DNA from 4 places in the Thiocystis violascens DSM 198 genome. Region 3 is predicted to be linked to each of the others. Evidence: predicted binding sites of a transcription regulator. Region 3 holds the regulator's gene; each other region holds the start of a gene.
What was found. Region 3 encodes sigma-54, which starts transcription at its own class of promoters, with help from an activator protein. Its sites were predicted from a motif close to TGGCANGNTNCNTGCTT; they were not measured.
Positions count from the first base shown of each region.

Region 1: nifB (nitrogenase cofactor biosynthesis protein NifB) is a predicted target of sigma-54. The motif match lies at 5,715-5,731, and genes of this name have one in related genera.
Region 2: THIVI_RS03900 (pilin) is a predicted target of sigma-54. The motif match lies at 6,114-6,130, and genes of this name have one in related genera.
Region 4: THIVI_RS24080 (PEP-CTERM sorting domain-containing protein) is a predicted target of sigma-54. The motif match lies at 3,071-3,087, and genes of this name have one in related genera.

Region 1 covers NC_018012.1:2,322,856-2,330,750, reverse strand. Annotated here, with positions in the region: gene draG (ADP-ribosyl-[dinitrogen reductase] hydrolase) at 1-490, opposite strand, end outside; gene THIVI_RS10295 (nitrogen fixation protein NifQ) at 465-1,049, opposite strand; gene THIVI_RS10290 (2Fe-2S iron-sulfur cluster-binding protein) at 1,054-1,404, opposite strand; gene THIVI_RS10285 (2Fe-2S iron-sulfur cluster-binding protein) at 1,418-1,702, opposite strand; gene THIVI_RS10280 (FprA family A-type flavoprotein) at 2,086-3,375, opposite strand; gene THIVI_RS10275 (ArsC/Spx/MgsR family protein) at 3,372-3,815, opposite strand; gene THIVI_RS10270 (4Fe-4S dicluster domain-containing protein) at 3,818-4,096, opposite strand; gene nifB (nitrogenase cofactor biosynthesis protein NifB) at 4,140-5,651, opposite strand; gene phoU (phosphate signaling complex protein PhoU) at 6,032-6,697, shown strand; gene THIVI_RS10255 (prephenate dehydrogenase) at 6,991-7,857, opposite strand; gene hisC (histidinol-phosphate transaminase) at 7,854-7,895, opposite strand, start outside.
Region 2 covers NC_018012.1:862,279-870,173, forward strand. Annotated here, with positions in the region: gene THIVI_RS03885 (fused MFS/spermidine synthase) at 1-2,944, shown strand, start outside; gene THIVI_RS03890 (tetratricopeptide repeat-containing sulfotransferase family protein) at 2,955-4,811, shown strand; gene THIVI_RS03895 (hypothetical protein) at 4,837-5,163, opposite strand; gene THIVI_RS03900 (pilin) at 5,498-6,016, opposite strand; gene THIVI_RS03905 (tetratricopeptide repeat protein) at 6,501-6,977, shown strand; partial or broken gene THIVI_RS03910 (IS3 family transposase) at 7,515-7,895, opposite strand, start outside.
Region 3 covers NC_018012.1:2,437,829-2,445,723, forward strand. Annotated here, with positions in the region: gene lptB (LPS export ABC transporter ATP-binding protein) at 1-400, shown strand, start outside; gene THIVI_RS10805 (RNA polymerase factor sigma-54) at 638-2,122, shown strand; gene hpf (ribosome hibernation-promoting factor, HPF/YfiA family) at 2,153-2,476, shown strand; gene THIVI_RS10815 (PTS sugar transporter subunit IIA) at 2,763-3,212, shown strand; gene hprK (HPr(Ser) kinase/phosphatase) at 3,238-4,200, shown strand; gene rapZ (RNase adapter RapZ) at 4,255-5,115, shown strand; gene THIVI_RS10830 (PTS sugar transporter subunit IIA) at 5,112-5,549, shown strand; gene THIVI_RS10835 (HPr family phosphocarrier protein) at 5,546-5,815, shown strand; gene ptsP (phosphoenolpyruvate--protein phosphotransferase) at 5,812-7,554, shown strand; gene mgtE (magnesium transporter) at 7,576-7,895, shown strand, end outside.
Region 4 covers NC_018012.1:4,422,330-4,430,224, forward strand. Annotated here, with positions in the region: gene THIVI_RS19635 (glycosyltransferase family 4 protein) at 1-679, shown strand, start outside; gene THIVI_RS19640 (glycosyltransferase family 4 protein) at 781-1,950, shown strand; gene THIVI_RS24080 (PEP-CTERM sorting domain-containing protein) at 3,168-3,803, shown strand; gene THIVI_RS19645 (choice-of-anchor E domain-containing protein) at 4,163-4,864, shown strand; gene THIVI_RS19650 (hypothetical protein) at 5,113-5,511, shown strand; gene rsgA (ribosome small subunit-dependent GTPase A) at 5,599-6,594, opposite strand; gene THIVI_RS19660 (hypothetical protein) at 6,599-6,892, opposite strand; gene orn (oligoribonuclease) at 7,167-7,715, shown strand; gene THIVI_RS19670 (SseB family protein) at 7,723-7,895, opposite strand, start outside.

The DNA of each region.
Region 1 (7,895 bases), 110 kb from region 3:
CCTGTTCCACGGCATCCGGATCGGCGCCCAAGGTATAGAGCGCGATGGGCAGGCAGCGCATGCAGGCGCCATTGCCCGCGTCGTAGTCGTGTCGCGCCACCTCGGTGGCGCCGGTCTGGCGGTAGAGACTGATGCCGCGCCGCACCGTGTTGCCGATGTCGACCGGCTTGGTCCGCATCCACTCGCTGAAGGCATGCGCGATGGCGCCCGCGTTGACGCCGCCGGTCGCCAGAATGCTCCGACCGAGCGCAAGACTCATCTCGGTGTCGTCGGTGACACGCCCCTTGCGCAGTCCCAGCCAGCCGCCGCCGACGATGTCGCGGTGCTCGCCATACTGGCTCAGAATCTCGCGGGGAGTCAGAAATTCGACCGTGGCGCCCAGCGCATCGCCTACAGCCAGCCCCAGATAGGCCGCGGCCGCGCGGTCGTAGAGGGTTCCCGCGGGTAGATCCGTGGGGATGAATTCAGTCCTCGGGTCCAAAACAAACATGATAGTCGACGCAGACCTCGCAGGATGGCGCGCGGCAGACATGGATCCCCTCGGTTTCGCACAATTGCTTGTAGAGGAACCGTTTCCACTTCATATCCTTGACATTGCGCGCGGCCAGTAACGGGAAATTGCGGCGCATCAGCGCCGTCAATTCGCCTCGATTCCACAGACCCAAATCATGCCACAGGTGATCGCCCGCCATGCAGCCGGCGGCCACGGTCTGGGCCATCCAGACCTCGGAGGGCGATTCATGGGCACGATAGGTCAGCATCAGATCGATCAATTCCTCCCGCTCGTCCTGGCGCGCGGCCTTGAGCGGAATCCCGCCATCGGTCGCCGACAGCACATCGGGCGAGACGCCGGGAAAATGATAGGTTATCAGTCCGCGAAAGGCCTGGAGATCCAAGCCCAGCCAGACCGGCAGCGCGCCGCCGCCGGCCGCGCGGGTCGCGATCATGCTCGCGAAGGCCGTGTCGTTGCCAGCCCCGACCGCACGGGCCATCAGCCGCGCGAAGACATGTTCGGCTTCGCGCGTCAGCTCGTCGGCCAGGGCCAGCACGGTCTCAGTACTCCACCAGGATATCTTCGTCGCGAACGATCATCTGGCAAGCCAGACGCCATTCGCTCGGCATGTCGTCGACCGCCATGCGGTCGATATCGTCCTTGGTCAATTTGCCCAGGTGCCGCAGGACGGTTTGCTCCTTGTCGGTCAGGTGGTAGCCCATGCGCTGCGTCTTCTTATCGACGCTGGTGACGCGTACCAGACAGTTGCCGCATTCGCCGTCCTGACAGTCATGGTGGACCGGGATCTTGTGTTCCTTGGCCAGCTTGAGCAGGGTTTCGGTGTGGCTTCCGGCCACGGCGTAAACGGTTTTGTCCTTGTAATCCGGGCTTGAAAAGGTTACGAGTGCCATGTTTTGTGTCTCCTCAGGCCGGCTTGACGCGGCAGTCGCCCAGGATCTGGGCCTGGCAGGCGAGCCGGTCATGACGGCTGGCCATGTTTTCGCGCAGCACCTTTTCCTCCAGTACCGACGGCTCGGTCAGATTGTTCCAGCCTTCTTCCACATGCATCATGCAGGTGCCGCAGTCGCCCTCGCGACAACCGTAGATGATCCCCGCGCCGATCTTTTCCGAGACTTCGATAACCCGCGTGCCGGCCGGCACGTTGACGGTCTGGTCGATATCCGTGAAGGTAATTTTGGCTTTCGCCATGGTGTCAGACTCCTGTGTTGTCGATGATAAAAAGTAAACCCTGTCCGCCGTGGCGGATACGGCGTCGATTGCATCCGGCGCCGATGACATCCCCCGCGTGGCTGCACTGCCATTAAGTTAAGCCGTTCGTGGTGAGGCCCTCGAACCATGAATGGCTTAACTTAAGGCGATTTCCGGAAAAGCTCATACCCTCTTTCGTGGTGACATTGCATCCGTTCGTGGTGAGTCCTGAGCCCGTCGAAGGGTCGAACCATGAACGGATGCAATGTTGGCCTCGGAGCGCGATTTTCCGGTCATCCTTCGACAAGCTCAGGACGAACGGAAAATCGATAAGGTCTTTCCCGTAAATCACCTTAATGGCGATCCCGCGCGGCTGATGTCGCTCACCCGAGGTCGGCGAAATCGATGACCTTCCCGCGTTCTCCGCTGACGATGGCCCCCGCCAGCGCGCGCCCGAAATCGCGGCAGGCGTCAAGTTCCTCGTCGGTCGGGATGAGTTTGACGCGCACACCCGGCACCGGCACCCGCAGCTTCAGGCCGCGCAGACGATCCTCGATCATGCGTACCGCCTCGCCTGTCCAGCCGTAGGATCCGAAGGCCGCGCCGAGCTTGCCCTTGAGATCGATCACGGCCAGCGACGAGAGCAGATCCCAGATCGGCTTGACCGCGTCCCCATTGATGGTCGGGGAACCGAGCGCCAGGGCGTCAGCCGATTCGATCAGATCCACGAAGGGCTGAAGTTCCCCGCCCTCCAAGTCATAGAGCGAGACGCGCACCCCCGGCGCCTCCTCGGCGCCGGCGCAGATCGCCTCGGCCATGCGCGCGGTGTTGCCGTAGGCGCTCATGTAGAAGACGATCAGCGAGCGCTCGTCGTTGTCGATCCGTTCGCTGAAGCTGGCGCTCGACAGCTCGCGGTAGCGGGTCAGCGAGCGGCGCGGACGATCGCGCAGAATGGGGCCATGGGTGGGCGCGATGATCTTGAGCGTCAGCGGCTCGATCAGCTTGATCGCGTCCATCACATAGGTCTTGAAGGGACGCATGATGTGTGCGTAGTAATAATCGAAGGCAAACCGGAAATCGCCGCAGCGATCGTTGAACAGACGGCTGTCGCAATGGTGACAGCCGAACACGTCACCCGAGAACAGCACCCCGTCCTCGACCAGATAGGTGCATTGCGTATCCGGCCAGTGCAGAAAGGGCGTGTGCAGGAAGCGCAGGGTACGGTCGCCCAGCGAGACCTCGTCGCCGGTGCCGACCGTCTCGTACTCGAAGGGGCGCTCGTCGCCCTTGGGCTTGAGCAGCGCCTTCAGCATGGTGGTCGCGCGGGTGGAAATGTAGAGTTTGGCCTGCGGGGCCCGCCGCATCAGCTCGGGCAGCGCGCCGGTATGATCCGGCTCCAGATGATTGAGCACGATGACCCGAATCTCGTCGTAACGGGCGACCGACTCCAGACGCGCGAAGAATTCCTCGGCAAACCCCGCCTTGACGGTGTCGATGATGGCAACGCCATCGCTCCCGCGCACCAGATAGGCGTTGTAGGTCGTGCCGTTGGCGGTACGCAGGATGATGTCGAACGAGCGCAGGCTCGGATCCAGGACACCGATCCAGTGCACGCCAGGCACGATCCCGACGGCCTCGCCCGGTTGGGCAACGGTCTGCCGCGAGGCGGTCATCGGATCGCCGCCCGAGCGCTTGGGCGCTCGCAATGCGGATCCGGACCAATCCGCGAGCAGGACTGGAGATCCTGCTCCGGCTCAAGCGCCACGCCGAGCGCATCCAGCATCGGACCCGGCGCGAAACCGCAGCCGCGCCCGCATTCGGTTTCGATCAGCGGACGACGGATCAGCAGCGGATCGGCGAGCATCAGGGCCAGTGCCGTGGATTCGTCGAGCGTCTCCGGGCGTACCTCGCCCTGCTTGACGCGGGGCGCGGTCGGATTGAACCAGTCGCGTACCGGCATCGCGCCGAAAAAGGACCGCAAGCGCTCGGCGGTCCAGGGCTCGGCCAGCAGATCGCGCACGGTCAGCGAATGCCCAAGCGACGTCAGCAGGGCTTTCTGCCTGCCGTTCGACAGACAGCCCGGCTTTTCGTAGAAGATCACGGACGAGGCCATGGTTAACGCGCCTGGATCTCGGCCATGGCCGCGGCCATGCGCTCCGGCGGGATCCCGGTCAAGGAGCCGGGCGGATTTGCGGGAACGCCCAGACCATCGAGAATGACCCCTTCGACCGGGCAGATGCTCGCGCACTGCGGCTCGGCGAAGTCGCCCTCGCACTCGGTGCATTTCTTCGCGTCGATCTGGAAATGCGGCGTGGCCGCGAAGATCGCCCCGCTCGGACAGAGCGGCTCGCACGCCCAGCAGTTCACGCAGCCTTCGATGATTTGGAATGCCATCGGATCAGTCTCCCGACAAATAACGCTTCGACACGATGCAGGTTCAGGCGGACATGCGCTGGGGTTCCGGGATCGGCCGATCGAGACGCCCCGACTCGGCCATCTCGCGATAAACGGCGGTAACCGCCTCCTCGATCGGCTCCAGCGCATGCTCGCCGTTCGGCGCGATGCCGGCCGCTTCCAGTTGACTCCAGGGTTCGTAACCGATCCGGGAACAGAGGACGACCTCGCAGCCATCCAGTGCGCGGAGGGTCTTGTGCAACGCGGTCTCGGCCTCGCCGCAGGTCGTGTCGCCCGCACAGTACTGATCCACCTTGCGCACGCCGATGAAGCGCACGTCCTGGCTAGACGCCTCGTAGACCAGGAACTCGCGGGCATGGCCGAAATGCTGGTCGATGACGCCGCCGCCGGTGGTCGCGACCGCCATCAGCACTGGGCGCGGCTCTGGTTTGACGGGGATTTTGCGTTGCAGCGATGCCAGCGAGACGAAGGTTTCGCCCGTGCGCCGGCGCTGCGCCGTCCGGTTGGCCTCGATGGCCGAATGGACCTCCGCGCGGCGCACCATGGCCTCGGCATAATCGATGTCCAGATGCTCGATTTTGTCGAGCGTGAACTCGTGCCCGCGATCCTCGCCCAGCATCCCGACCGCATCGGCGCGGCACTGACGGCAGTGGCGCATCATGGCCATGTCGCCGGCACAGGAATCATGGAGGGCCTGAAGCTCTTCCGTGGTCGGACCGCGCTGTCCCATGATCCCGTAGAAGGTGCCATGCTCGGCCTCCGCGATCAGCGGCATGACGTTGTGCAGGAAGGCGCCCTTGGCCTTGACGACTCGGCTCACCTCTTTCAGATGTTCGTCGTTGACGCCAGGAATCAGCACCGAATTGACCTTGACCAGCACGCCGCGCGCGACCAGCATCTCCAGCCCTTTCTGCTGCTGCTCGATCAGGATCTCGGCCGCCCGGCGCCCCTTGATGCGACGGTTGTTCCAGAAAATCCAGGGATAGATTTTGGCGCCCACGTCCGGATCGACGCAGTTGATGGTGATGGTGACATGCTCGATGTTGTGCTTGCAGAGTTCATCCACGACAGCCGGCAGGGCCAGGCCATTGGTCGAGACGCAGAGCTTGATATCCGGCGCCTTCTCGGAGAGCTGGCGGAAGGTCTCCAGGGTGCGCGCCGGGTTGGCCAGCGGATCGCCGGGGCCGGCGATGCCGAGCACCGTCATCTGCGGAATCGCGGCGGCCACGGCCATGACCTTCTTGACCGCCTGATCCGGGGTCAACACCTCGGAGACCACGCCGGGGCGGGATTCGTTGGAGCAGTCGTATTTGCGATTGCAGTAGTGACACTGGATGTTACAGGCGGGCGCTACCGCCACATGCATCCGCGCGTAATGATGGTGCGCGTCTTCCGAAAAGCAGGGGTGATTGTTGACCTTCGCGCGAATCGCCTCGGGCAGATGAGCGAGCCGATCGGTGCTGCTGCCGCAACCGCTCGCCGCGCAGCCGCCGACCGGCGCCCCCTCGTCGTGGCTCAATACCTTCAACGCCATCACGCAGCCTCCAGAAAATCGGGGGCGCCCGGCCCCGCTGAATCAAAGAATCTAGAAGCAATTTAGCAATCGTCGTGCCGATTTTAATTAATTGGCCAAGCGTTTGATATAAAAACGATATCTTGATCGGTCGTGCCCGTTTTGTGAGGATCGCGACAGACCGGAGCGTACGCGCTTGTGGGAATCGGGACAGATCGCGACGAGGCTTTAGGGTTTTTCGAGCCCCAATTTCCGCAACATGCTTGTGCGATAATGACGCAATGCACCGATGACTTGTTGTCGAAACCGCCTTTCGCGTGGAATCCGACGTTCATCCGACGCGGTTTAGGATGCCATTGTTTCTTGAGCCCATTTCTCACGACCGCAACGAGGAAGCCCCGATGGCCGATAAAATCAATCTGGTCCAGAAAAAGCGTGTCCAGCTTCAGGCGGCCATCGGCGACCTTGGCGCCTTGGTCATCCAGGCGCTGAATCAATCGGTGGTCTGCCTCAAGGCGCATGATCTGATCCTGGCGGCGCGGATCATCGAGGCCGACGCCGCCATCAATCAACAGCGACGCCTACTGGAACAGCAGTGCCTGGTCACGCTCGCCGCCTATCAGCCGGCGGGCGAGGATCTGCGCGCGCTTGGCGCCTGCATGGAACTGGTTTCCGAACTGGAACGCATCGGCGATTATGCCGGCGATGTGGCGAGCGTCATGCTGAAGATCGGGGAAGAACGCCTTCCGCCCGAACCTGTCGCGGCCATCCTCGGCGTTGCCGGCAACGCCATCGCCATGCTGACCGACGCGCTCGATGCCTTCACCTCGAACAGCGACGAGTCGACGGCGCGCGCGGCGGTGGTGCGCGAAGCGCAGGTCGACCGTGACGAGGAGGCCATCATCCAGCAAGTGCTTGGCAGAATGCGCACCGACGCGGGATTCGCGCTCACGGGCACCTATCTGCTGTGGATCGTGCATAACTACGAACGGGTCGCCGACCGCGCCACCAACGTCGCCGAACGAGCGGTGTATGTCGCGGCTGGTCAAACGCCGGATCTCAACTAAAAAACCGTCCAGCAATGATTTCCCGAATCGCTGAAACCGACGGCCAAGTCGCCCGCAAGCGGGCTCCTACGCGCCCCGTCACTGCCATTAAGTTAAGGATTTTCCGTTCGCCCTGAGCTTGTCGAAGGGCGGACGGAAAATCTTAAGCCTCTGAGCGTTAAGCCGTTCATGGTTCGAGGGCCTCACCACGAACGGCTTAACTTAAATGGCAGTGACGCGCCCCGTAGCGGGCGACGCCGATACTTGAGCGGCACTGTCCGGCAGCCATCGGGACGTCGAAAATGGACAGTTGCTTAGTGAGACTGCTCGATCGAGCGGTCGCGCGCAGCCTTGGCGCGCGCGAAGATCTCCAGCAGATGATCGCCGTCGGCGCGGCGGATGCTCTCGGCGAGGTCCGTCATCTCCACGCCGAAGCGCGCGAGCATGGCGCTTAATGCCTCGCGGTTGGCGAGGCAGATGTCGCGCCACATGACCGGGTTGCTGGAGGCGATGCGAGTGAAGTCGCGGAAGCCGCCAGCGGCATAGCGGAAAATCTCGTCGTTCTCGCGCATGCGCGCCAGCGCGTCGACCAGTCCGAAGGCGAGCATGTGGGGGAGATGGCTGGTGGCGGCGAGCACTTCGTCATGGTGCGCCACCGACATGAGGGTCACCTCGGCGCCGCAGGTTTCCCACATGGTCTGTACGCGCGCGAGCGCGTCGGGATCCGTGTCGGGCAGGGGGGTCAGAATGACACGACGATTCCGATAGAGTTCGGCGAAGGATGCCTCGACCCCGCTATGCTCGGTCCCGGCGATGGGATGACCCGGCACTAGACGCGGCGGCAGTGCGCCGAAGGCCGCGCTGGCGTCCAGGACCACGCTGCCTTTGACGCTGCCCCCATCGGTGATCACGGTCTCCGGCTGGAGATGCTCACGAATCGCGTCGAAGACGCCGCGCATGGCCCCGAGCGGCACGGCGACAAAGACCAGGTCGGCATTCCGCACGGCCTCGGCGGGATCCTGGGTGAAACGGTCGATGACGCCGAATGCGCGCGCCTTTTCAAGATTCGGCAGGGCGCGGCCGCAGCCGACGACCTCGCGCACCGCGCCGGCGGCGCGTAGGGCACGGGCCAGCGAGCCGCCGATCAGCCCGACCCCGATGATCGCGAGCCGCTCGATCATGCCGCGAGCACGTCTTCCAGGGCATCGATGAAGCGCGC
Region 2 (7,895 bases), 1.6 Mb from region 3:
GCTGATCTACGAATCCATCTGGTCGCACTACCTCAAGCTTTTTCTCGGTCACGCCGCCTACGCGCAAACCCTGGTGCTCGCCATCTTTATGGGTGGCATGGCGCTTGGCTCATGGGTCATCGCGCGCCGTGGTCAGCGGTGGCGCAATCTGCTGCTCATCTATGTCGCGGTCGAGGGCATCATCGGACTCTTGGGGCTGGTGTTTCACCAAGGCTTCGTGTCGACCACCGACATCATCTTCTCTAGTGCAATCCCCGCACTTGGCGCATCCGCTTGGGTGCCGTTCGTGAAGTGGGGAGTTGCCTCCTTGCTGATCTTGCCCCAATCGATTCTGTTGGGCATGACCTTTCCGCTGATGAGCGGCGGCATCCTGCGCCGGTTCTCGGATCGACCCGGCGCAACCGTCTCGATGCTCTATTTCACCAACAGTCTCGGAGCCGCGATCGGGGTCTTGGTCAGTGGGTTTGCCCTCATACCCAGCGTCGGCCTACCTGGGACCATCATGACCGCGGGCATCCTGAACGTCCTGCTAGCCCTCGTGGTCTGGCTCATCATCCGTCGCGCGCCAGAGCCCGTGCCAATGCCTCAGCCATCGACAACGGCATCGGACCAGCGAGCGTTGACGTCATTCGCTGCCTGGATCTTGTTCGCCGCCTTCCTCAGCGGTGTCGCTTCCTTCCTATACGAAATCGCCTGGATACGCATGCTGAGCCTGGTGCTGGGCAGTTCCACGCATGCGTTCGAACTCATGTTGAGCGCCTTCATCCTGGGGCTAGCCCTGGGTGGCCTGTGGATCAGTCGGCGCGCGGACAACCTGTCGGATCCGCAGCGGTTCCTCGGTGTCACCATGATCGTCATGGGCAGTTTGGCGGCCGCCACGATCGTCGTCTACGGCCAGAGTTTCGAATGGATGGCCCAGTCCCTACAGGCCCTCAATCGAAACGATCAGGGCTATGCGGCCTTCAATCTGGTCAGTCATGCCATCGCGGCCGTGGTCATGCTCCCCGCGACATTCTGCGCGGGCATCACCCTTCCCTTGATGACCCATTCGCTCCTGAAAGCCCGTTATGGCGAACGCGCGATTGGTCGTGTTTACGCGGTCAATACCTTGGGGGCCATCATCGGTGTGATGGCGGCAATTCATCTCCTGATGCCCGTCGTCGGCGTCAAGGGCGTGGTCCTAACGGGCGCCGCGCTCCACATGGTGGCTGGCCTCGCCTTCCTCGTCCGCTCGGCGAGGGGAACGAGTCATACCCGGACAGTCTCCGCGGCGCTCGCTTGGTCGGTCGCTTTGATCGCCATCATGTCCATGGTCGAGTTGGATCCCAGGCGGATGGCAGCGGGAGTCTTTCGGACCGGTCTCGCCCTGACTCCCGCCGGGTCCGAGGTGCCGTTTCACCGCGACGGCAAGACGGCGACGGTCAGTCTGCTCATATCCCCAGATGGCAAGATCGGGATCCTCACCAACGGGAAGGCGGATGCGAATATCAACATGGCGGGTGGCGCAACGTCCGCGGATGAGGTCACCATGATCCTTGCCGGAGCCTTGCCCCTCGGCCTGCATCCGCAACCGCGCCAGGTTGCGAATATCGGCATCGGCTCTGGGTTGACCTCCCATACCCTCCTGATCACGGATCAAATCGCCGATATGGATACCGTGGAGATCGAGCCCCTCATGGCCCGCGCCGCCCACCAAGCATTTATGCCGCGCGTTCGCAATCTCTTCGAGGATCCTCGCAGCCACATCCACTTCGAGGACGCCAAGACCTTTTTCGCCACCAGACAGGGACAGTACGACGTCATCGTCTCCGAGCCATCCAACCCTTGGGTCAGCGGCGTCGCGACCTTGTTTTCGGACGAGTTCTACCAGCGTGTCACCCAATATCTTAAGGCGGACGGCATCTTCGTTCAGTGGCTACAGATGTACGAAACCGATATGTCAGTGGTGGCCTCGGTGATGAATGCGCTGTCTAAGCATTTTTCGGACTATGTCATCTATGATTCAGGCACCTCCGACATGATCGTGGTGGCAGTCCGCGAGGGTTCGATTGGTCCCTTGCGCGCCTCTCTTTTCGATGCGCCGGAGTTGGCGACGGATCTGGCCCGGGTGGGTCTTCACTCGATAGAGGATATCGAGCACCTGCGCATCGGCAACAAAGCGCTCCTCGATCCGCTGTTCCGGTCGTACCAGGTTCCCACCAACTCGGATTACTTTCCGTTCGTGGATTACACTTCCCCTCGGATGCGTTTTCTCAACCGTAACGCGAGCGCATTGACGACGGTTCGCTCGGTCCCGATACCGCTCCTGGATGTGCTTGATAACGGGAGGGCCGTTGATCTCGAAAGACAAAGCCCGGAGTCGCAGACCGCCTTGGCGATCCGGAACGCCGTGATTGACGGGCACTTGGAAGGGTTGAGACCGGGGATCAGGCAGGCCGTCCTGTTGCTCGATCTCGATGACGCGCAGTGCTCCGATGCTGCGGTCCGGTCCACCTGGCTCGATGCGGCGTACCTGCTGTTCGTCACAACAAGTCCCTATCTTCCCCCTGAAGCAGCGACGGGCCTGTGGAGTCGGATCGAGGCAACCTCTTGCTATCAACGGTTGGATGACCGAGAGCGCCGTCCAATCACGCTATGGAAAGCCACGGCCATGCGTAACGCGCCGTCCATGGCGGCCTCCGGGCGCGAGTTGTTGGAGCGCGGGGCTGTGTTGACGCGCCCTGAGCAGATCCGCATGGCAGTGGGTTTGACGATGCTGGGGTTGTTAAGTCAAGGGCAGCCGCAGGCGGCGCAATCAATCTGGGATGCCTATGGTAAGGACGCGCCGAGAGCCAACTCTTACGACTTGGTCTTGCAATGGCTCCATGCCCTCAGCGTTTGGCCGCACGACAGATTTACCCCAAGCGCGGTTGGGGCTAGTACACCCGAGAACGGATCCGGCTAAGTGACGAAAGATGACCGTGATGCCCGCCTCATCACAAACGCTGCGGTACCTTGGTGGGCGTTTTTGGTTCCACAGTGAATGGATGAGCACGCGCATGAGCGAAACCCAAAGCATCGACAATCTGTTTAATCTCTCCAGGGCCGAAAAGCTGCTTCAAGCGGGCAAGCTTGAAGACGCCCGCATGCTTGTCGAGCGCTTTCTCGCCAAGACGCCGGGCGACCTCGGCGCGCTTTACCAACTCGGTCGTATCGAGTTGCGCAGCCAACGCTTCGCAGAGGCTGCGGAGCACTTTGCCGCTTTGGCCGCAGCGGTGCCGGAAGATCCAAACTATCTCAGCGGGCTTGGCGAGACTTTAATGTATACAGGTCGGATTGAGCAGGCCATTCCGGTTCTGCTCAAAACGTTGGAGCTTAATCCACGCGACAACTGGGCCAAGACCAACCTCGGGCTAGCCTTCATGAAGCATGCGGACTACCGCGTCGCCGCTACGCTGCTTGAAGAAGTACTTGCAAAACATCCGGCTTACGCCAATGACGTGCATGCGAATCTCGCGAGCACCTATCTCGCCCTCGGAGAACTTCGCGAGGCCATCGAACATGCCCGCACCGCGATTCGCATGCAATGCTCCGACCTCGCTTACATGGAGCAGACCCTTGGCTTCCTGGTCTACGCCAACGACGGCGGCATTGATGAGGCATCAAGGCATTTCAGGCGCGCACTGAAGCTCGATCCAACCAGCGGCGAGGCATTCTTTCATTTCGCCTCGATCAAAAAGTATCGGGAACCCGATGGCGAGATGATGGAATGGGTCGAGCAGCAACTCAAGGGTGACATGCCTTCTGCTCGACGCGCTTATTTCCACTTCGGACTCGGGAAAATTCATGACGATCTGAAGCAATGGGAACTCGCGTTCCAACACTATCGGCGGGCGAATCTCGTCGGCAAACGCGCGATTGATTTCACCGGCACGGTCATCCTAGCCAAAAGAACCAGAAAGCTTTTTACCCGCCGGTTTCTCGAACGCCACACTGGTCTGGGGAGCGAGACCGAGCAACCCATTTTCATCCTAGGCATGCCACGTTCAGGCTCGACCCTGATTGAGCAGATCCTTACCAGCCATCCGCAGGTGGTGACGGCAGGTGAAATGCCGGTCCTGCCGCGTCTCAGTGAAAAGTTGTGCTTAGAAAGCGCAGGGAAGAAACCAGTCTTCCCTGACTGCTTTAAAAACCTAGATCGCACAATGGCCGATGCAATCGCCAGCCAGTATCTCGAAGCCTTGGGGCAATATGGCGAGGGCGCTGTACGGATTGTCGATAAACTTCCGGGCAATCTGTTCTTTATCGGACTCATCGACTTAATTTTCCCCAAGGCGCACATCATTCATACCGTGCGCAATCCGCTGGATACCAGCCTGTCGTGCTTTTTCCAACCCTTTCGAGAGGCGCCCTGGAGTTACGACCTCGCTTGGATCGGCCAGTATTATCGGCTCAACGAGGACATGATCGCGCATTGGCGTTCAGTGCTTCCAAAGAGCCGTATTCTTGATGTTCAGTATGAAACCCTCATCGAGGATACGGCCAGCGAAGCCAAGCGCATCATTGCCCATTGCGGACTTGAGTGGGACGACGATTGCCTGGATTTTCATCGCGCCAAGCGCGCGGTGTCAACGGCAAGCTTGTGGCAGGTGCGCCAGCCTGTTTACACCAGCTCAAAGCAGCGCTGGATCCATTACGCGCCCTATATCAGCGAACTCGTCCGAGCGCTTGGTCCCTGCGCGCGGCCCTATTTCAACGAAATTCAGGCGCACGGCGGCAAGGTGGAAAAATCCTTCTTTCGTCTCGCCTCCTGGAACCGTCTTAGCGGTTAGAGAGATACAGGCGGAAACCCTGGATTTACGGGGTCTTAAGCATCAGGAGGGTATTGAGTTCCCTGATCGCTGCGGCATCATAGCCAAGCTCTTCAAGCCGGCCAATGAACACTTGGTGAAACTTGGCTTTGCCATAGACCCCAAGCTTATGTAACTGTTTGAATTGGATGAGCCGTAGTACGAGGTTCTGCATTTGCGCATCGATACGTTTGCGGTTTTTTTTGTCCAGTCGCTCGTCCCGAAAGAATCCGGCGAGCGCCTCCGGCGAGACCTGGCCGAAAAAGTCGGTGGCCAATTCCATCGCGAAGGCTTCGACGCGCTTTGATTGTCGGTTCCAGAAAAATAGTCCCATTGCTCATTGCCTCTTCGGTCGCTTTCCTCCGCTCAACCAGCGTTTAACGCTCAACCAGCGTTTAACCTGATGTCGTTCACCAGTGCGACCACTGGGGGGGATAGAGGATTCCAACCAGCATCATCGCAAATCCCAACCAGAAGGATGTCTTTTTATCTTCCTAAAGTGACGCTGTGACATCAAGACTTGCGATATCTGCGAGGCTGGCGCACGTGTTGGCTCATGGATACAAAAACGCCCTCGGAGTTTCCGAGGGCGTTTGCTCCAAGCGCAGATCGACGAGCCGAGGACTTGTTCTTGCATCCGGCTAGCGTCCGAACGCGCTAAGTCACGACTATTTGCACTCGGACGGAGCATACTTGGCGGGCATGGTACCAGTGTTGGCGTTAGTCAAGCCGCGTGTACCGGCTGTTGCTACGGTGGTTGAACCGCAGGCCCAGTCGATCCCACCAGTCACGCCAGCGGCGGGAGCGGCGTTTTGGACGTTTGGCGAGAAAACAAGCGTCATACCAGCCGCAGCGGTCGGCAACCCGGAAGCGGCCGTACCCGCCGTGGTGACGGTCACCGTACCGCCAGCGGCCATGGTCACATCCGCGACGAATTTGGTTGCTTTTTCAGCCGCGGGGATGAGACCCCAAGCCGCCGATGCGGCAGCGAGGCCCGTCACGCCGTCGCTCATAAATGCTTCGCTGGCGGAGGACTTAGCCGAGGATGCCGCGATAATGGCCTCGGAAACCTTGGAACGCACGATGTAGTCTTGATAAGCCGGCAAGGCGATAGCCGCCAAAATACCAATGATCGCCACGACGATCATGAGTTCGATCAGGGTAAAGCCTTGTTGGAACTTTTTCATGAATCTCTCCGCAATGGGTGATGAAACCGTCTGAACGGGGAGGCCAATCGGCTCTGAATCTGGATCGCCGCCCTTCCGAGGTCTCCCGATCCCGATACAGCAGTTCGTATGCCAATCGCTCAGGCGTGGCTTCCGCCGCTCCATCCGTCTCGCCATATTCTCGATTATCTTATTGATCTGAAAGGGTATTTTTTGTTTTCGCGCGCGACGACATGACGTGTGGGAAAACGACGGAATCGAACGCATCCCCAAAATGACCTGCCAACATGCCTGCCATCCTGAAATTAGCACCTCTGGAGCTATGACACCGCCGACATTGGCACACCTAAAGCTATGACACCCCCGACATTGACACACCTAAAGCCATGACACCGCCGACATTGACACACCTGGAGCTATGACACCGCCGACATTGGCGCTGTAGAATCGCTGCTTCCCGAGATTTCACACGCGCCTCGAAGCGCATCTGATCGAGAGACACGCCATGCTCATCAGCGTTACAGCAACCGCCATGCTGACCGGTTGGAGCGAACGAACCGTTTGGCGGCGATTTTCCGGTCATATCGTCAAGAGCGAAACATCCAGCGGACGTTCCATGGTTCCGCTTGATCTCGTTCAGCCTCACCTGTGCATTTCACTTTCGCCAGAGGATGCACTTGTGCTCGCAAAAGCGGACGCGGGGGATGCGGACGCGCAAAACGAGGTCGCGTTACTGTTTTTAACCGAGGGCAAGCCAGAATGGGCGATTGGTTGGTTGGAACTCGCCGCCAAGCATGGTCATGCCGATGCAATGAACTTGCTGGGAACCTGCTACATCGAGGGGAACGGCGTCCCGAAGAACGATAACCTTGGCATTGCCTACATCGCGAAGGCCGCCGCCAATGGTCATGTCATTTCGCAACGTCAAATGGATTTTATTCGTGGCCGACCGGAGACGCCGAAAGACCCCAGCTCAACGTGACGGTGCGGCTCCCTCTCGTTCCCAGTTGCGCCAAGTGATCGCGTCGCCTCCAAGCCGCGCTCCTGCGTCAGTTTGGCCTCGCGCATGATCACCGGCGCGTGGCGCCCGCCGAACAAGGCATGGCGTAGATGATGGTCGACCTCTACCGGCATTGTCAGGCGCCGCTGTCACACGAACGCCTGTGGGCCTGGCAGGCCAGGCTGATGCGCAGTCGGCGGGATCTGCGCGAGGTGGGATGCTATCGCACGCTCGCCGTCAGCGGGGCGGACAGATCGATCCGTTGCCGATCATCGCGGCACAGCCCATGCGCGCGCTTGCGCCGATTCCAGCCAAAGGACCAAGCCGCCAGTTCGGGGAAGCGCCCGAGTTCCTAGAGCGCCAAGGTGTGCGCCTCTGTCAAGTCCATCCCGCGCCCTCTTCCGGAAAGTCACCCGCAGTTATCATTCGCCCCCGCCGGTCTGCTTGACCGCCATCCCCAACGCCCGAGGCTGGGCAATCTGAGGTTCCCTCGGTTTTTCGTCTTCCAAGGGAGTGTGCTCATGCTACCCGTTTTTCTCTCTGCTGAGCGTTGAGCCAGTCTTTCAGAAACTGGACCGGCGAGTGGTCACCGAGGGTCGAGTGCCGCCGCTTGCGATTGTAAAACACCTCAATGTACGCGAAAGCCGTGGCCTTCATCGCTTCCCGCGTGGCGAAGCGCTCGCCGAAGACCCGCTCGTTCTTGAAGCTGTTGAACCAGCTCTCGGTGGGGGCATTGTCCCAGCAGTTGCCCTTGCGGCGCATTGAACAGACCATCCCGTCTTCGGTCAGCTTGTCCTGGAAACAATGGCTGGCGTACTGGCTGCCCCGGTCGGAGTGATGCATCAGGCCGGTGGCTGGCTTGCGTCGGAACCAGGCCATGGTGAGCGCATCGGTGACGCG
Region 3 (7,895 bases):
CAAGCGTCCCGAGCGCGAGCGACAGTGCGAGCGACTGCTCGAAGAGCTGGGGATCGCGCATGTGAGCGATTCGCTCGCGCTCAGTCTCTCGGGCGGGGAGCGCAGGCGTCTGGAGATTGCTCGCGCCTTGGCCGTGGACCCGATCGTCATGTTGCTGGACGAACCCTTCGCCGGGGTCGATCCCATCGCGGTCGGCGACATCAAGGCCATCGTCTCCCATCTGCGCGACCGTCGGATCGGGGTGCTCATCACCGACCACAATGTGCGCGAGACGCTCGACATTTGCGACCGCAGCTACATCATCAGCGCCGGGACGGTGATCGCCGCCGGGGTGCCGGCCGATCTGCTCGCCAACCAGCAGGCACGGGATGTCTATCTGGGCGCCGATTTTTCCATGTAGCCCTGAAACGCCATCGGCCATGCCGCGCGCGCAACCCGCGTCGGTCTCCCGGCCGCTCGGGGGAAGTTTGCGATTTAACGCCCCCGCCATGATCGGGAAGGGTGTAAGATAAAATCATCATCACTCCCCCTGCCCGGACACGGCGAACGCGGGAGATTGAAATGGGCTAGAATCGCCGAAGACGCGCTTAACGCTTTCGCACTCGAACGGGATCATCTCAAGACGCACTCGCGCTCCATGAAGCAATCCATCCAGCTTCGCCTCGGCCAACACCTCACCATGACGCCCCAGTTGCAGCAGGCGATCAAGCTTCTGCAATTGTCCACGCTCGAACTTCAGAAAGAGATACAGGAGGCGCTCGATACCAATCTCATGCTGGAGGAGGGCGACGATGCCGAGCGATTCAGTGCCAGCGAGGCGAGCGACAGCCGGATCCAGCCGATCGAGGAGGTCGCGCGCACGCGCGCCGAGGAGGATCTGCGGATCGATCGGGAGGTTCCGTCCGAGTCCAGCGAGATGCCCGACGAGCTTCCGGTCGATACGCAATGGGAGGATGTCTACGACAGCTATCTGCCCACCGCCGCTCAAGGCGGCGATGACGGCGCGGACTACGACCCTTTCGCCCACCAAAGCCGTCCGCAAACGCTGCACGATCATCTCGCCTGGCAACTGAACCTCAGCCGTCTCAACGAGCGCGATTTCATGATCGCCCAGGCGATCATCGACGCCATCGACGCGGACGGGTATCTGCGCACCCACATCGAGGATCTGCTGACCACGATCGACCACCCGGAGATCGGTGCCGATGAGGTGCAGACCCTGCTCCATCGCGTCCAATCGCTCGATCCGCCCGGGGTGGGCGCGCGGGATCCGCGGGAATGTCTGCTGCTTCAATTGCGCCAGATGCCCTCGGAGACGCCTTGCCGCGACCTGGCCATTGCCATCTGCCGCGACGGGTTCGAGCATCTGCCGAGAAAAGACATCGCCGCGCTGGCGCGCCTGCTCAATGCGCCGGAGCCGGAGATCGTCAGCGCCATCGAACTCATTCGCCGACTCAATCCGCGGCCTGGATCCTTGATCGAGGCGGCGCCTTCGGAGTACGTTGTCCCGGACCTCTTCGTGCGCAAGCTGGAGGGCCGCTGGCTGGTCGAGCTGAATCCCGAATCGACGCCTAAACTGAGAGTGAACGCGGACTATGCGCGCTTGATCCGCCGCTCCGATCAGAGCGCCGACGGTACGACCCTGAAGAGCCATCTGCAGGAGGCACGCTGGTTCATCAAGAGTCTGGCGAGCCGCAACGATACCGTCCTGCGCGTGGGTTCCAAGATCGTGGAAATGCAGCAGGATTTTTTCGAGCAGGGCGACGAGGGGATGCGGCCGATGATTCTGCGCGACATTGCCGAGGCGCTCGAATTGCACGAATCCACCGTCTCCAGGGTCACCACGCAGAAATACATGCACACCCCGCGAGGCACTTTCGAGTTCAAATATTTTTTTTCCTCTCACGTCAATACCGCTTCTGGCGGCGAGTGTTCGTCCACGGCCATCCGCGCCCTGATTCGCAAACTGATCGCGGCGGAGTCCGCCAGGAAGCCACTGAGCGACGAGAAAATCGCCAAGGAGCTTGAGGGTCAGGGGATCAAGGTCGCGCGCCGGACAGTCGCCAAATACCGCGAGGCAATGGGTCTCCCACCCTCGAACGAGCGCAAACGCCTGGATTGACAGGCCGTTTGAACCTTAAGGAGTCACACGATGCAGATCAACCTGACGGGTCACCACATCGACATTACCGATGCACTCAGGGATTATGTCGAGAACAAATTCGAGCGCCTGGGGCGACATTTTGACCACGTCATCAACGCCCACGTCGTCCTCAGCGTTGAAAAACTCGCCCAAAAGGCGGAGGCGACACTCAATGTCAATGGGGGTAATGTGTTTGCCGACTCTACCCACGAAGATATGTACGCGGCGATCGATGCCCTGATCGACAAGCTTGATCGCCAGGTGCTGCGCCACAAGGAAAAGAAAAGCAGCCACCGCGGTCCTGTTGCGAAAATCGCCGAGGCGGAGGAATAGCCGCGGCCGAGCATTGAAGGCGAACGCGTTGCTTCCGTAGGCACGCACCAGGCACCTCGGGCGGCTCGTTGACTGACCGTTCGGGGTGTTTTTTATTGAGACGACGAGAGACGATCACCACCATTAGGCTCAGATCCAGCCGACAGGTCGATCGCAGGAGACCCGAATTCATGACCCTAGACAGCGATTGCGCGACCATCGCGCCGAACCCGCGAGACTGCCCGCGGAATGCGCGCGAAGACCTGGCGGCCGCCATGCGCGTCCGCGAATCCTAGGACGTTGAGCCATGTTGAGCCCAGACCTGATCAGCGAAGCCCGAATCGGGTGCGCTCTTGAGATCGCGAGCAAAAAACGCCTGCTCGAAACGCTGGCCGAACTGCTGGCAAGCGGTCATCCGCGCCTGCACACCGAGACCGTGTTCGAGCGACTGCTGGAACGCGAGCGCCTTGGCAGTACCGGACTTGGCCATGGCATCGCCTTGCCGCATGCCCGGATCAAGGAGGTCACGGAGGTGTTGGGAGCCTTCGTGCAGACGGTCCGGGGCGTGGACTATGACGCGACCGACGGCGAGCCGGTGGATCTCGCCTTTGCGCTGCTGGTGCCGGATGCCGCGAACGACGAACATCTGCGCCTCCTGGCGCATCTGGCCAGTCTGTTCAACGATCCGGCGATCCGGGCGAAACTGCGCGCGGCGGATTCGCCGGCATTGCTCCTGCAAGTGTTGAACTCGCGCTAAGCCGCCCTTGCAACGGCCGCCAGCGATGATCGATAGCCTTCAGTCCCTGATTGCGCAGACCGGATCCCAGCTCAAGCTGCATTGGCTGACGCCCGAGCCGCGCGAGCCGCGCCCCTTGCAGGGCGAGGCTCCCGAGCATTCCCGCCAGTCGCTGATCGGATCGCTGAACTGTATCCATCCCAACCGCCTGCAGATCGTGGGTCAGCAGGAACAGGCGTATCTGCATGCCCTGGGCGCGACCGCCTTCGCCGAAACCATCGAAAAACTCTTCGCCGACCGTCCCGCGGCGGTGATCTTTTCCGATGGCATCGAGCCTGGCGCGGCATTGCTCGAATATGCCGAAGGCACGCAGACGCCGCTGCTGGCTTCCACGCTCGGCGATCAGGAACTGATCAACCACCTGCGTTATTTTCTGACCCATGCGCTCGCGGAACGCAAGACGGTGCATGGTGTCTTTATCGAAGTGTTGGGCATGGGCGTGCTGCTGGTCGGCAGTCCGGCGGTCGGCAAGAGCGAACTGGCGCTGGAGTTGATCACCCGCGGTCACCGCATCGTCGCCGACGACGCGCCCCGCTTCGCGCGGATCGCCCCCGAGGTGCTCGAAGGCACCTGTCCGGAAACCCTGCGGGACTTTCTCGAAGTCCGCGGTCTGGGTATCCTCAACATCCGCGCCATGTTCGGCGAAGGCGCCGTGCTGCGCAGCAAGACGCTCAACCTGATCATCGACCTGCAACCACTGGATCACCAACAGCTCGAATGCATCGATCGACTCACCGGCAGCCTGACGGCGGCCACCATCCTGGGCGTCGCGATCCCGAAGATCGTCATGCCGGTGGCGCCGGGCCGCAACCTGGCCATTCTGGTCGAGGCGGCGGTGCGACATCAGATCCTGCGCATCCGCGGCTACGACGCGGGCGTGGATTTCATCGATCGGCAAGCCCGCGCCATCAGTATCGATCGACCCGATCCGCCAGCCGCCCGACGCTGACGTCACAGGCTCAAGCGTCGTCTTCCGTCAGCCCGACCTGAAGCGCACTCAATCATGAAACTGGTTATTCTCAGTGGACTATCCGGCTCCGGGAAAAGCGTCGCACTTCACACGCTGGAAGATCTGGGCTATTACTGTATCGACAACCTGCCGCTCTTTCTGCTGAAAGACCTCGTGCTGGGGCTGCGCAAGGCGGCGCTTGACGAGGCGTTCACGAACACGGCGGTCGGTGTCGACGCCCGGACCAATCCGGATGAACTGCGCCTGCTCCCGGAACTTGTCCGGACCGCTCAGGAGCGAGGCATCGACTGTCGCGTCATCTTTCTGGAAACGAACACCGACACTTTGATCAAGCGTTTCAGCGAGACCCGCCGCAAGCATCCGCTCACCCGGGGCGACCGTTCGCTCGGCGAGGCGATCCAGCTCGAACGCGACCTGCTGGAGCCGATCCGGAGCTGCGCCGGGATCCTCATCGACACCACCCAGACCAATGTCCACGAGTTGCGCGATCGGGTACGCGGCTGGCTGGTCGGCAGCGTCTCGCCCAAGGCGTCGATTCTGCTCCAGTCGTTCGGGTTCAAGCATGGCGTGCCGCAGGATGTGGATTTCGTGTTCGATGTGCGTTGCCTGCCCAATCCGCACTGGCAGCCCGAACTCAAACCGCTGACCGGACGCGATCCGCCGGTCGTGGCGTTTCTGGAGGCAAGCCCCGAGGTCCAGCGGATGCGCGATGACATTCAATCCTTTCTCGCGCACTGGATCCCGTCCTTCGAGACCGACGGGCGGAGTTATCTGACGATCGCCATCGGCTGTACCGGCGGTCAACATCGCTCGGTCTACATGACCGAGGCACTGCGTCGCTTCTTCGAGGGTGACGGTCACAAGGTCATCGTGAGACATCGGGAATTGCCATGAGCGTCGGACTTCTTCTGATTACGCATCGTCCGCTCGCGGGGGATCTGCTGAGTGTCGCCACCGAGATTCTGGGCAGCCGTCCGCCCGGCATCGAGGCGCTGGAGGTGATCAACGATACCCCGTGCGAAGATCTCGTCGCCGAGGGTCTGCGGCGCGCCGCGCGACTCGACCAGGGCGATGGCGTGCTGATCCTGACCGACCTCTTCGGCGCCACGCCCGCCAATGTCGCGATGGTTCTGTTGGATCGCCTGGAGCGCGCGCGGGTGCTGGCAGGCGTGAACCTGCCGATGCTGCTGCGGGCATTGAACTACGCCGCGCTGGATCTGGAGACGGTGGCCGAGAAGGCCGCGCAGGGCGCGCGCGATGGTATCCGCCTGTGCGTCGCCGCAGGCGAGCAGCGCACGATACCGGCACGCAGGATCCAGGTCACATGATTCGCAGGGAATTCGAGATCTGCAACAAACTGGGTCTGCACGCGCGCGCGGCAGCCAAGCTGGTGCAATGCGCCACGCGCTACCGCAGCCATATCGAAATCGAGCGGCGCGATCAGCGCGTCAACTGCAAAAGCATCATGGGGGTGATGATGCTGGCCGCGAGTCAGGGCACCTGGGTCACGGTCGAGGCCGTCGGCGACGACGAGGAGGACGCAATGGTGTCGATCGAGACACTCATCCGCGAGCGCTTCGGGGAGGCCGAATGACCACCGCCTTTCAGGGCATCGGAATCGCCTCGTCCTGTCCGATTGCCCTGGGGCCGGCGTTCATCGACGCGCGCGGACGCGGCGGCGCCTTCCTCACCCCCATCGCCAGCGATCAGATCGGCGCCGAGATCGCCCGACTGGATCTGGCCGTGGCCGCCGCGCGCGAGGCCTTGCAGGCGGTACGCGAACAGATCCCGCGCCACACCCCCATCAAGATCGCCGAGTTCATCGACGCCCACCTGCTGATGCTCGAAGATGCCGCCCTCATCGACGAGGTCCGGCGCATCGTGACCGATCAATTGTGCAATGCGGAGTGGGCGCTCCAGTTACAGCGCGACACCCTGATTCGGGTCTTCGACGAGATGGACGACCCCTATCTGCGCACCCGGCGCGACGATATCGAGCATGTGGTCCGTCAGATTCAGTCCTTCCTGCGCGGCGAAGCGCCCGCGCTCAACCCCGGAATCAAGGATCTCGACGGCTGCGTGGTGGTGGCGCACGATCTCATGCCCGCCGACGCCATCCTGCTGCGCCACCGCGGCGCGGCGGCCTTCGTCACCGAAGCCGGCGGTCCCATGTCGCATACCGCCATCCTGGCGCGCAGCCTCGGGGTTCCCGCGGTTATGGGCGTCCACGAGATCACCCGTTATCTGCGTCAGAATGAATTTCTGGTGGTCGACGGCGAGACCGGAACCGTGCTCGCCGATGCCGACGAACGCACCCGGGAGTATTTCCGCCAGCGCCTGCGCGCGTTCGAGGCGCGCCAGCGTCGGTTGCGCGAATTGGTCAGCCGACCCACTCTGACACGCAATGGGGTCGCCATCGATCTGCTGGCCAATCTGGAATTGCCCGAGGACGTGCGCACGGCCAAGGCCAACGGCGCCGCTGGCGTCGGTCTGTACCGCACCGAATTTCTCTACATGAACCGCGACGACCTCCCGGACGAGGAGGAGCATTTGGCCAACTATGCCGAGATGATCGCGGGACTCGATGGCATCCCCATCACCATCCGCACCCTGGATCTCGGCGTCGAGAAAGGCTGCGAGGCGTTCGTCCGATGCGGCTCCAATGCCTGCAATCCGGCACTCGGTTTGCGCGCGATTCGACTCTGTCTCAAGGAACCGGAGCTGTTCCGACCGCAATTGCGCGCGATTCTGCGCGCCTCCGCGCTCGGCCCAGTCCGCCTGATGCTGCCGCTCGTGACCAATGTGCATGAAGTGGATACCGTGCTGGCGCTCATTGTGCAGCTCAAGCATCAGCTCGACCGCGAGGGACTGCGCTACGATCCCGCCCTGCCGGTCGGGGCCATGATCGAGGTGCCCGCCGCCGCGCTGGCGGCCCGCGCCATCGCCCACCGGATGGACTTTCTCTCCATCGGCACCAATGACCTGATCCAGTACACGCTCGCCATCGACCGTCTGGACGACGCCGTCAACTATCTGTTCGACCCCACCCATCCCGCCATCCTGCGGCTGATCCGCATGACCATCGAGGCCGGGCGCGCGCTGAACATTCCGGTCAGCATGTGCGGCGAGATGGCCGGCGACCCGCGCTTCACGCGCCTGCTGCTGGGGCTTGGGCTGCGGGAGTTCAGCATGCAGCCGGGGGCGCTGCTCGACATCAAGGAAATCGTGCTTGACGCCGATTCGCGGGAACTTCAGCGGCGCACCGCCCAACTGTTCGATCTGCTCGACGAGACGGATCCCAGCCACCTGTTGGAAGCCTTGAATCAGGCTTGAGTCCGGACCGACAAGCCCCCCATGAGCGTCTCCGTCCCCAGCCATCCCGACCGCCCGCGTCTCGACGCCCTGCGCCAAGTGCTTGAGCAGGGCGCCATGCGTCAGGCCGCGCGCATGCTCAATGCCCTGCAACCCGCCGAAATCGCGTATCTGCTCGAATCCCTGCCGCCTCAGGAACGCGAACTGGTCTGGAATCTGGTGGAGGCCGAGTCCGATGGCGAGGTGCTGGCCTATCTGCATGACGATGTCCGCGAACACCTGATCCGGCTGATGGATACCGGCGAACTGATCGCCGCGATGGGCAATCTGGACACCGACGACCTGGCCGACCTGATCCGGGA
Region 4 (7,895 bases), 2.0 Mb from region 3:
GTTCATCGAGGGCGGAGTGTCCGCCGAACGGGTGCATTATTTTCCGAATTGCGTGGATACCGAACGGCTGTTCCCGGCGGATCCGCATGAGCGCCAAGCCTTGCGCCACCGCTATGGATTGCCTTTGGACAAGAAAATCGTCCTGTACATGGGGGTCTTCGACGACCGCAAGAATGTGGGCTGGCTGATTCGCGAATGGCTGCGCGCCGAGGGTTTCGGGTTGAATGCCTTGCTGCTTGCCGTCGGACCGCGCAGCCGCGAGGATCCGCACGGATACTTCAAGGAGACCATGAGCCAAGACGCCCTGGCGCATCCCGATCTCTTGCGCATCGAGGGCGAGGTGGTTCAGGTTGCCGATTACTACCGCGCGGCCGATCTCTTCATCATGCCTTCCAAGTCGGAGGGATTGCCGAACGCGGTGCTCGAAGCCATGGCCTGCGGACTTCCCTGTCTCGCCGCCAATGTGAGCGGAACTCGAGAACTCGTGGTGGACGGTCAAACCGGCTGTCTGTTCGAGCCGGACGATGTCGCGGGGTTGCGAGCGGCTTTGCAGTGCGGGCTTGGTTCGGCGGCGCAAGCGCTGGGCGCGGCGGGGCGGAGGCGGGTTGAAGAGTGCTTTTCGATCAGGCAGCTTGCTGATCGCTATGTCGACCTGTATCGATTCCTTATCCGTCATTGATCGGGTGCCGCGATCGTAATGGCCGATGCCAATTCCGGGTGCCGCTTATCTATCGACAGCGTCGTGTCGGTCGTGGCGCCAGTATTCGCGGGGAGACGTGCATGAGCCTGAAGTTATTGTTGATTACCGAACTTTTCTTGCCCACCAAGGGTGGAACGGCGATCTCCTTCGATGACGATTTTCGTCGTTTGGGCGGCAAGGACATTCATATCGTCACGGCTGACGTTCCCGGTGCCGCGGAGTTCGACCGGACCCACCCCAACAGCATTCACCGGCTCAGGCTCCAGCGGGTTCCCTGGGCGCGGCCGGAATCCCTGTTCATGTACACGCGGCTGTTTCTGGCATCGCTTCGGATCGCGATGACCACGCGAGTCGACGCCGTGTTTGCCGGCCGGGCACTGCCCGAGGGGCTCGTGGCCTGGGCCGTGGGACGCCTGACCGGGCGGCCCGTCTTGACCTATGCCCATGGCGAGGAACTGACCGGCTGGGGTCGCGGCAACAAATTCCGCGCCATGTGCTTTGCCCTGCGTCATGCCGACTGGGTGCTCTCGAACAGCGATTTTACCCGCGACACGCTCATCGATCTGATTGGCGTGGTGCCCGAGCGGATCGCGGTGGTCTACCCGACGGTGGATGCGACGCGCTTTCGCCCGGGGCTTCCGGCCGAGGATTTGCGTGCGTCTCTTGGTCTTGGCGCTGCAACGCGGCTCATTCTCTCGGTGGGCCGGCTGCAGCGGCGCAAGGGTTTCGACAATGTCATCCGCGCCTTGCCCACGCTGCTGGCGGAAGGGCTGGACACGCACTATGCCCTGATCGGCATTGGCGAGGATCTGGAACACTTGCGGCAGCTTGCCGGCGATCTGGGCGTTTCCGAGCGGGTGCATTTCCTCGGGCACGTCAGTTACGAGGATCTGCCGCGCTGGTACAACGCCTGCGATCTTTTTGCCATGCCGAACCGCGAGATCAACGGCGACACCGAAGGCTTTGGGCTGGTGTATCTGGAATCTGCCGCGAGCGGCAAACCGGCCCTGGCCGGCCTGGCCGGCGGTACCGGCTCCGCGGTGCTCGATGGCGAGACCGGATTGCGCGTCGACGGAGATCGGGTCGATGCCATTGCCGAGGGTCTGTCGCGCCTGCTACGCGACGGAGCCTTGGCGCGTGAGATGGGGCGGAAAGGATGCGAGCGGGTACGCGCCAACTTTATCCACGAGCGGCGCGTGGAACAATTGCAACGTTTGGTGCATGCCGGGAATTCCCGATTTTCGTCTTAAACGCGCTCTCCGGGTCAAGTCCTTTCCGTGACAGAGCCTGCCCGTAGGAGCCCGCTTGCGGGCGACGTGACCCTTCAAGATGCCTTCCGTGCGCTCACCCGTCGCCCCACTGCCATTAAGTTATAGCCTTCGCGTAGGGGGCGGTTTTAAACCCGCCCTCTACGTCCGGTTATTACGTTCGATGGCTATAAGCCGTTCGTGGTGAGCCTTTCGACTGCGCTCAGGAGGGCCTTATCGAAGGGCGAACGGAAAATTCATTGACTTAATGGCAGTGACCCGTCGCCCGCAAGCGGGCTCCTACGGGATTTGGCGCTTGGTCAAGTCATTTCCGGAATTCGCCTTAACCACATTTGGCCTGCCTGAAGCCGTTCGTGGCGAGGCGCTCGCCCTTCCTGAAGCCGTTCGTGGTGAATCCTGAGCCTGTCGAAGGGTCGAACCATGAACGGCTTCACGCGCAGCCCTCCGACTCACTCTATCCCGAAGACAAACGCCCTACGTGCCGCCCAAGTGTCAGGATTTTTTACACTTTCCTTGACGCATTCCCAAACGCTGGCGACGCGACGCTGGAGCGTCGCGGCATGCTCTCGTGCTGGAGCGTGGGGGCCAGCGCAGCCGGAGCAGCCAGAGGTGATTTGCCATGATTTTTCAATGGGATGAAAGGGCGGTCGCACGATGGGTTTCGTGACCGGCGGGCGTCGGTGCCAAGGGTTCGAGGTCGGAGCGCGGTCACTCTACCCATCCTACTTGGCGACCACGCTGCCTGAAGCCGTTCGTGGCGAGGTGTTTGCCCTGCTTGAAGCCGTTCGTGGTGAGGCTCTCGAACCACGGACGGCTTCACGCGCTCCGTCAGAGTCCAGCCAAAGTGTCAGGTTTCTTTACATTTGCAAAATCGAGAGTGCGAGAATTTTTTTGTTTTTGAAAACAAATACATGATTATCGAGCACCCGGCGAATGGGCAATTTGACGCGGTCAGGAGGGGCAAAAGCGGCGCGAACAACGGCATTTGACACCGCGCGGCGGGGGGGGCGAGTGTCAGGATTTTTTACAACATTTGATTTCTGCCGGGTGCCTGGTGGTCGCTAAATTTTTAATAATTTGAAATTGAAGATAAATTTATTTTTGGCATGGGGAGTGCATTGATTTAGACGACTCGATACGACGGCACAAGAGTTATTTTTTAGAACTCTAAATCTCTATAATTTCACGCGAGGTTTACCATGAAAAACTATCTGATTTCCGGTCTGTTGGTTGCAACGGTTGCATTGCCATTAAGTGCTCATGCGCTTGAGATGAATGGCACGTATTCTGCCACTGTTGGCACTATTTTTTCTGTGGCGAGCTTCACTGGCTCCGATATGAATAATGCGTCCGCTGTTGACTTTGGGAGTACAGCATTCACTGTTTCCGGTTTACCGCCTACTTATCTGGGCAACACTAACGACATGCTGACCGAACTGGTTGCTTCGAATATCTTCTCTGGAGTGATTACGCAGACCCTAAACATTAATGCTTTTTCAGCTATGGATAATTTTCTGGTCTGGAATGGCGGAAATTATGAGTTTGACCTGTTAACTCTTGTCCGCAACGCGACTTCGGCGGGTGCTATGGATTTGTACGGAACAGGTACTTTTACTGATACCACCGCTCAGTACACTGCTACCGCACCAGCAACAAGTATGGCTGCTTCCTTCCGTCTTACCGGTCAGGTAACAGGTGGATCTACAACGCCTTCTTTCTCGTTCTCTTGGGCCACACCTCCTTTTGAGAACACTGTCCCCGAGCCCGCCACCCTTGCCCTCTTCGGCATGGGCCTGCTCGGTTTAGGCGCGGCCCGTCGCCGCAAGTCCGCGTAAGATCGAACGCGCGAACGCCCCCGGAGATCGGGGGCGTTTTTTTGCCATGAACCTCGCCGTCGCACACAGGCCGCCCGCCAAGCGCGCCCAGACTGTTGCCGAACCCTTCCCGCACCGGGCCACATCGCCGCTCCGGCGCTGTCCCGCGCAAACCGGAATCCGCCCGTCAACGGTGTCAGAATTTTTTACGCTTTTGCCCGCGCGGCACCTTCCTTGGTCAAGGGGGCTCGGCGATCTCATTGAATTTAATTTTAATTTTTTAAACGGTTCAAAATTTGCTTCCCATATGATCAACGGGCTGCGGCAGCAGAGTTTCCCTTCACCGAATTCGTATCCACTCCAGGTATCGGAGATTTTCAATGATGAAAAAATACGCACTTCTCGCGCTCGCCCTGACGGCAACCGGCATGTTTGCCGCCACTCCAGCCAGCGCCACCACTCTGTATACCCCTTGGCAGGAGATCAATTGGTCCACGCCGACGCTCAATACTCAGATCGCATTACTGTACGACGGTTTCGATGCGTCTCTGGGCACCCTGACCAGCGTCCATTTCCAATTCACCTTGGTTGAGACCCTGAACAACATCGCATTCGTTATCCCTGGTTTCGGTAATCAGATCGTTGGCAATCCGACGCCGTTAACCGCCACCGCGACGATATTCGCGTCCGGCGCGGGCGGCCTGCTCACGTCAACCAACGTCCTCACGACCCCAGGGTTTATCGGTACGGTTCTCGATAATTCGTCGATCAACATCGTTGGAACCGCAAGCGTCAACACCACCATCGCCACCGACCTGTATTCGCACAGCGCCGACCTGTCGGGCTACATTGGCGGTCCGAAAACCGTCACCATTACCCTGAATTCCAGCGGCACCCAGAGTGGCTCGGTTACTAACTGGGTCTTGGCGGGCAATACCGGTTCCGCCTCTGGCACCGCCTCGATCCGGTACGATTACGTCACTGCGATCCGCGAACCCGCCATTCTGGGTCTTTTAGGCATCGGCCTGATTGGCCTCGCCACTGCCAGTCGCCGGGTGTTTGTGCAACACCGGGTTGGTTAACCCGACGCGCAATCGACCGCCACGGACGCCGCTGGAATCCCCGAACCTCTCGCTCGAACCGCCGCGTTTCTTCCGGGAACGCGGCGGTTTTGCGTGAGCGAAACGGTACGCGGTGCGTACCCTACACCGCTCCGGTCTTGCTATCCCGCATCGAGACTGCGGCGGTTCCGCGCCCCGTCACCTTGTCGGATCGCCCCGCGATCCGCTAAAGTTTGTGCATTCAATGATGTGACAGAGGAACTTCCCGCATGGCACTGGCCCAGGAAGACATCGCCTTTATCAAAGCCCACCTCGGCGAGTGGCTGGCCGAACAGAGCCTCGGCAAGCCGCCGGTCGTCTACGAGATCGAATTGCGCGAGCGCATGGTGCGGGTGGAGGAAGAACTCAAACACCAGCGCGAGTTGATGCGTCAGGGCTTCGAGCAGATGGACAGGCGCTTCGAGGCGATGCAAGCAAGCATGGATAAACGCTTCGAGCAGGTGGAGAAACGCTTCGAGCAAGTAGACAAATGCTTCGAGGCGATGCAGGCGAGTCTGGACAAGCGTTTCGACGAGATGCTCAAACGTCACGATCAGCAGTTTATTTGGCTGGTTGGGTTCATCGCGACCGGCGTCGGGCTGGTCATCGCCGCCCTGCGGTATCTGTAGGGTACGCATCGCGTACCTTGCTGTTCTACGTTTGTTTTTTCTCGACGGCATCGGCAGGATCGCCTTCGGAGACCGCCGGATTCCGTTTCAGGCCCCGAGCAGATGCTGGAAATTGGCCAGACGCTCGGGGGCGATCAGACCCTCGGCCACGGCCTGGCGGATCGCGCAGTCGGGTTCCTGATCGTGGCGACAGTCGGCGAAGCGGCATTGCCCCGTGTAGGGTCTGAACTCCCGAAACCCCTGCTGAAGTCCCGCGCGGTCGATGGTGCCGAGCCGGAAACTGCGCACGCCCGGTGAGTCGATCAGCAGCCCCTCGCCGGTCAGCCGATAGCAGGTCGCCGCCGAGGTCGTGTGGCGCCCCAGACCCGTGGCCTTGGAGAGTAGCCCGATCTGGATGTCCCGATCGGGGAGCAGCGCCTTGACCAGCGAGGACTTGCCGACGCCCGATTGTCCGACCAGCACGCTGACCTCGCCGGCCAGTCCCGCGATCAGGGTGGCGAGCGTGTCCGGTTCGCGCAGGCTGATCCACAGGGTGCGATAGCCGATAGTCGGGTAGTGCGCGAACCGGTTCTGGAAGGCGGTCCGCGCCGCGCCGTCGAGCAGGTCCATCTTGTTGCCGACGAGCACGGCTTCGACCCCGATGGTCTCGGCGGCCACCAGATATTGATCGACCAGATAACCGCTGGGTTCGGGTTCGGGCGCGATCAGAACCACCAGCCGGGTCAGGTTGGCGGCGAGCGGCTTGGCGTACCCATTGAAGTCGGGCCGGCTCAGGACGGTGGTGCGCGGCAGGATGGCCGTGACGACGCCCTGTTCGTCGGCGATCCGCTGCCACACGACGCGGTCGCCGCACACCGGATGACCGATATTCTGGCGCGACAGACAGTGGAAGAGATGCCCGCCGTTGTCCTCGACGGCTAGATTGGCGCCATGGCGGACCACCACGCGGCCCTCTTCGGGTTCGGCCTCCGCGTCGAGTTCGGTTAGCACAATGTCCGGGCGGGACTCAAGCCGTTGGCGGCGACGTTCCTGTATGGTGCGGATGCGTTCGATCTGACGTTCGGACAGCCGGCGCTTGGTCATCGGGTCAGCGCGGGAATTTGTAGTAACGGTGATTCAGATAGGCGGCAACGTCGCTGATGTTCTCGTCGAACCACTGGAGCCCCAGCGACAGCTCGCAACGCTGGACCTGACGTTCCAGCCCCTCGAAGGAGCTGATTTTGCGATCTTCCCGGGTATAGATCTCGCTGCCATGACAGCGGATACAGTGGGTTTGATAGAGCGACTCGGCGTCGTCGGCCGCGACCGCGGGGGCAGGGGTTCCGGCGATCAGGACGAGACCCGCGAGGGTGGACGCAAGAACAGATAAACGGTAAATCATGGGATGGCTCCGTGGCGATTTGACAAACCATAGTAGACCAACCATCGTTGTCCCGCACCCTTCCACCTGACCAATCAGCAGTTCTCAGTATGCGTCGATGGTGTGAAAACCGGGGCCTCGGCGCATGAAGCCATTCGTGGTTCGACCCTTCGACAGGCTCAGGATTCACCACGAACGGCTTCTTCAGGAGACGGCGAACGTCAAGCCATACTGAGAATTGCCTGCTGACCGATCATTCTGCCTCCCTGGCGAGGCACTGCATGGACATGAACACATGAACAAGAGTGAAAACAACCTGATCTGGCTCGATCTGGAGATGACCGGGTTGGACCCTTTCCAGGATCGCATCCTGGAGATCGCCACCATCGTGACCGATACTCAGCTACGGATTCTGGCCGAGGGTCCGGTCATGGCGATCCATCAGACGGACGACATTCTGGGCGGGATGGACGACTGGAACCGCGAGCATCACGGTGCGTCCGGTTTGCTGGAGCGGGTGCGCGCGAGCCGCGTCTCGGAGACCGAGGCGGAGTCCGCCACCCTGGATTTTCTGGCGGACTTCGTGCCCGCCGGGGCGTCGCCGCTGTGCGGCAACAGCATCTGTCAGGACCGCCGCTTCCTCGCCCGCTGGATGCCCAAACTGGATGCCTATTGTCACTACCGCAACCTGGATGTCAGCACGCTGAAGATTCTGGCCCTGCGCTGGGCGCCCGAGGTCGCGAGCAGTTTCAAGAAGGAATCCAAGCACCTGGCATTGGACGACATCCGCGAGTCCATCGCCGAACTGCGTCACTACCGCGAGCATTTGCTGCGGCCATTTTAAGGCGTCCTCAATGCGCTCTTGGCATGGCGGCGATCTGGGCGACATCCTGGGCCTCGAAGTCCATGCCGAACGGCAGTCCCGGATTGAGCGTGATGGCGAAGCCGACGCCGAGTTTCTCCAGAATCCAGGCGAAGTCGGCCACGAGTCCGCCGCCATAGCCGGGAAAATCCTTCACGAACG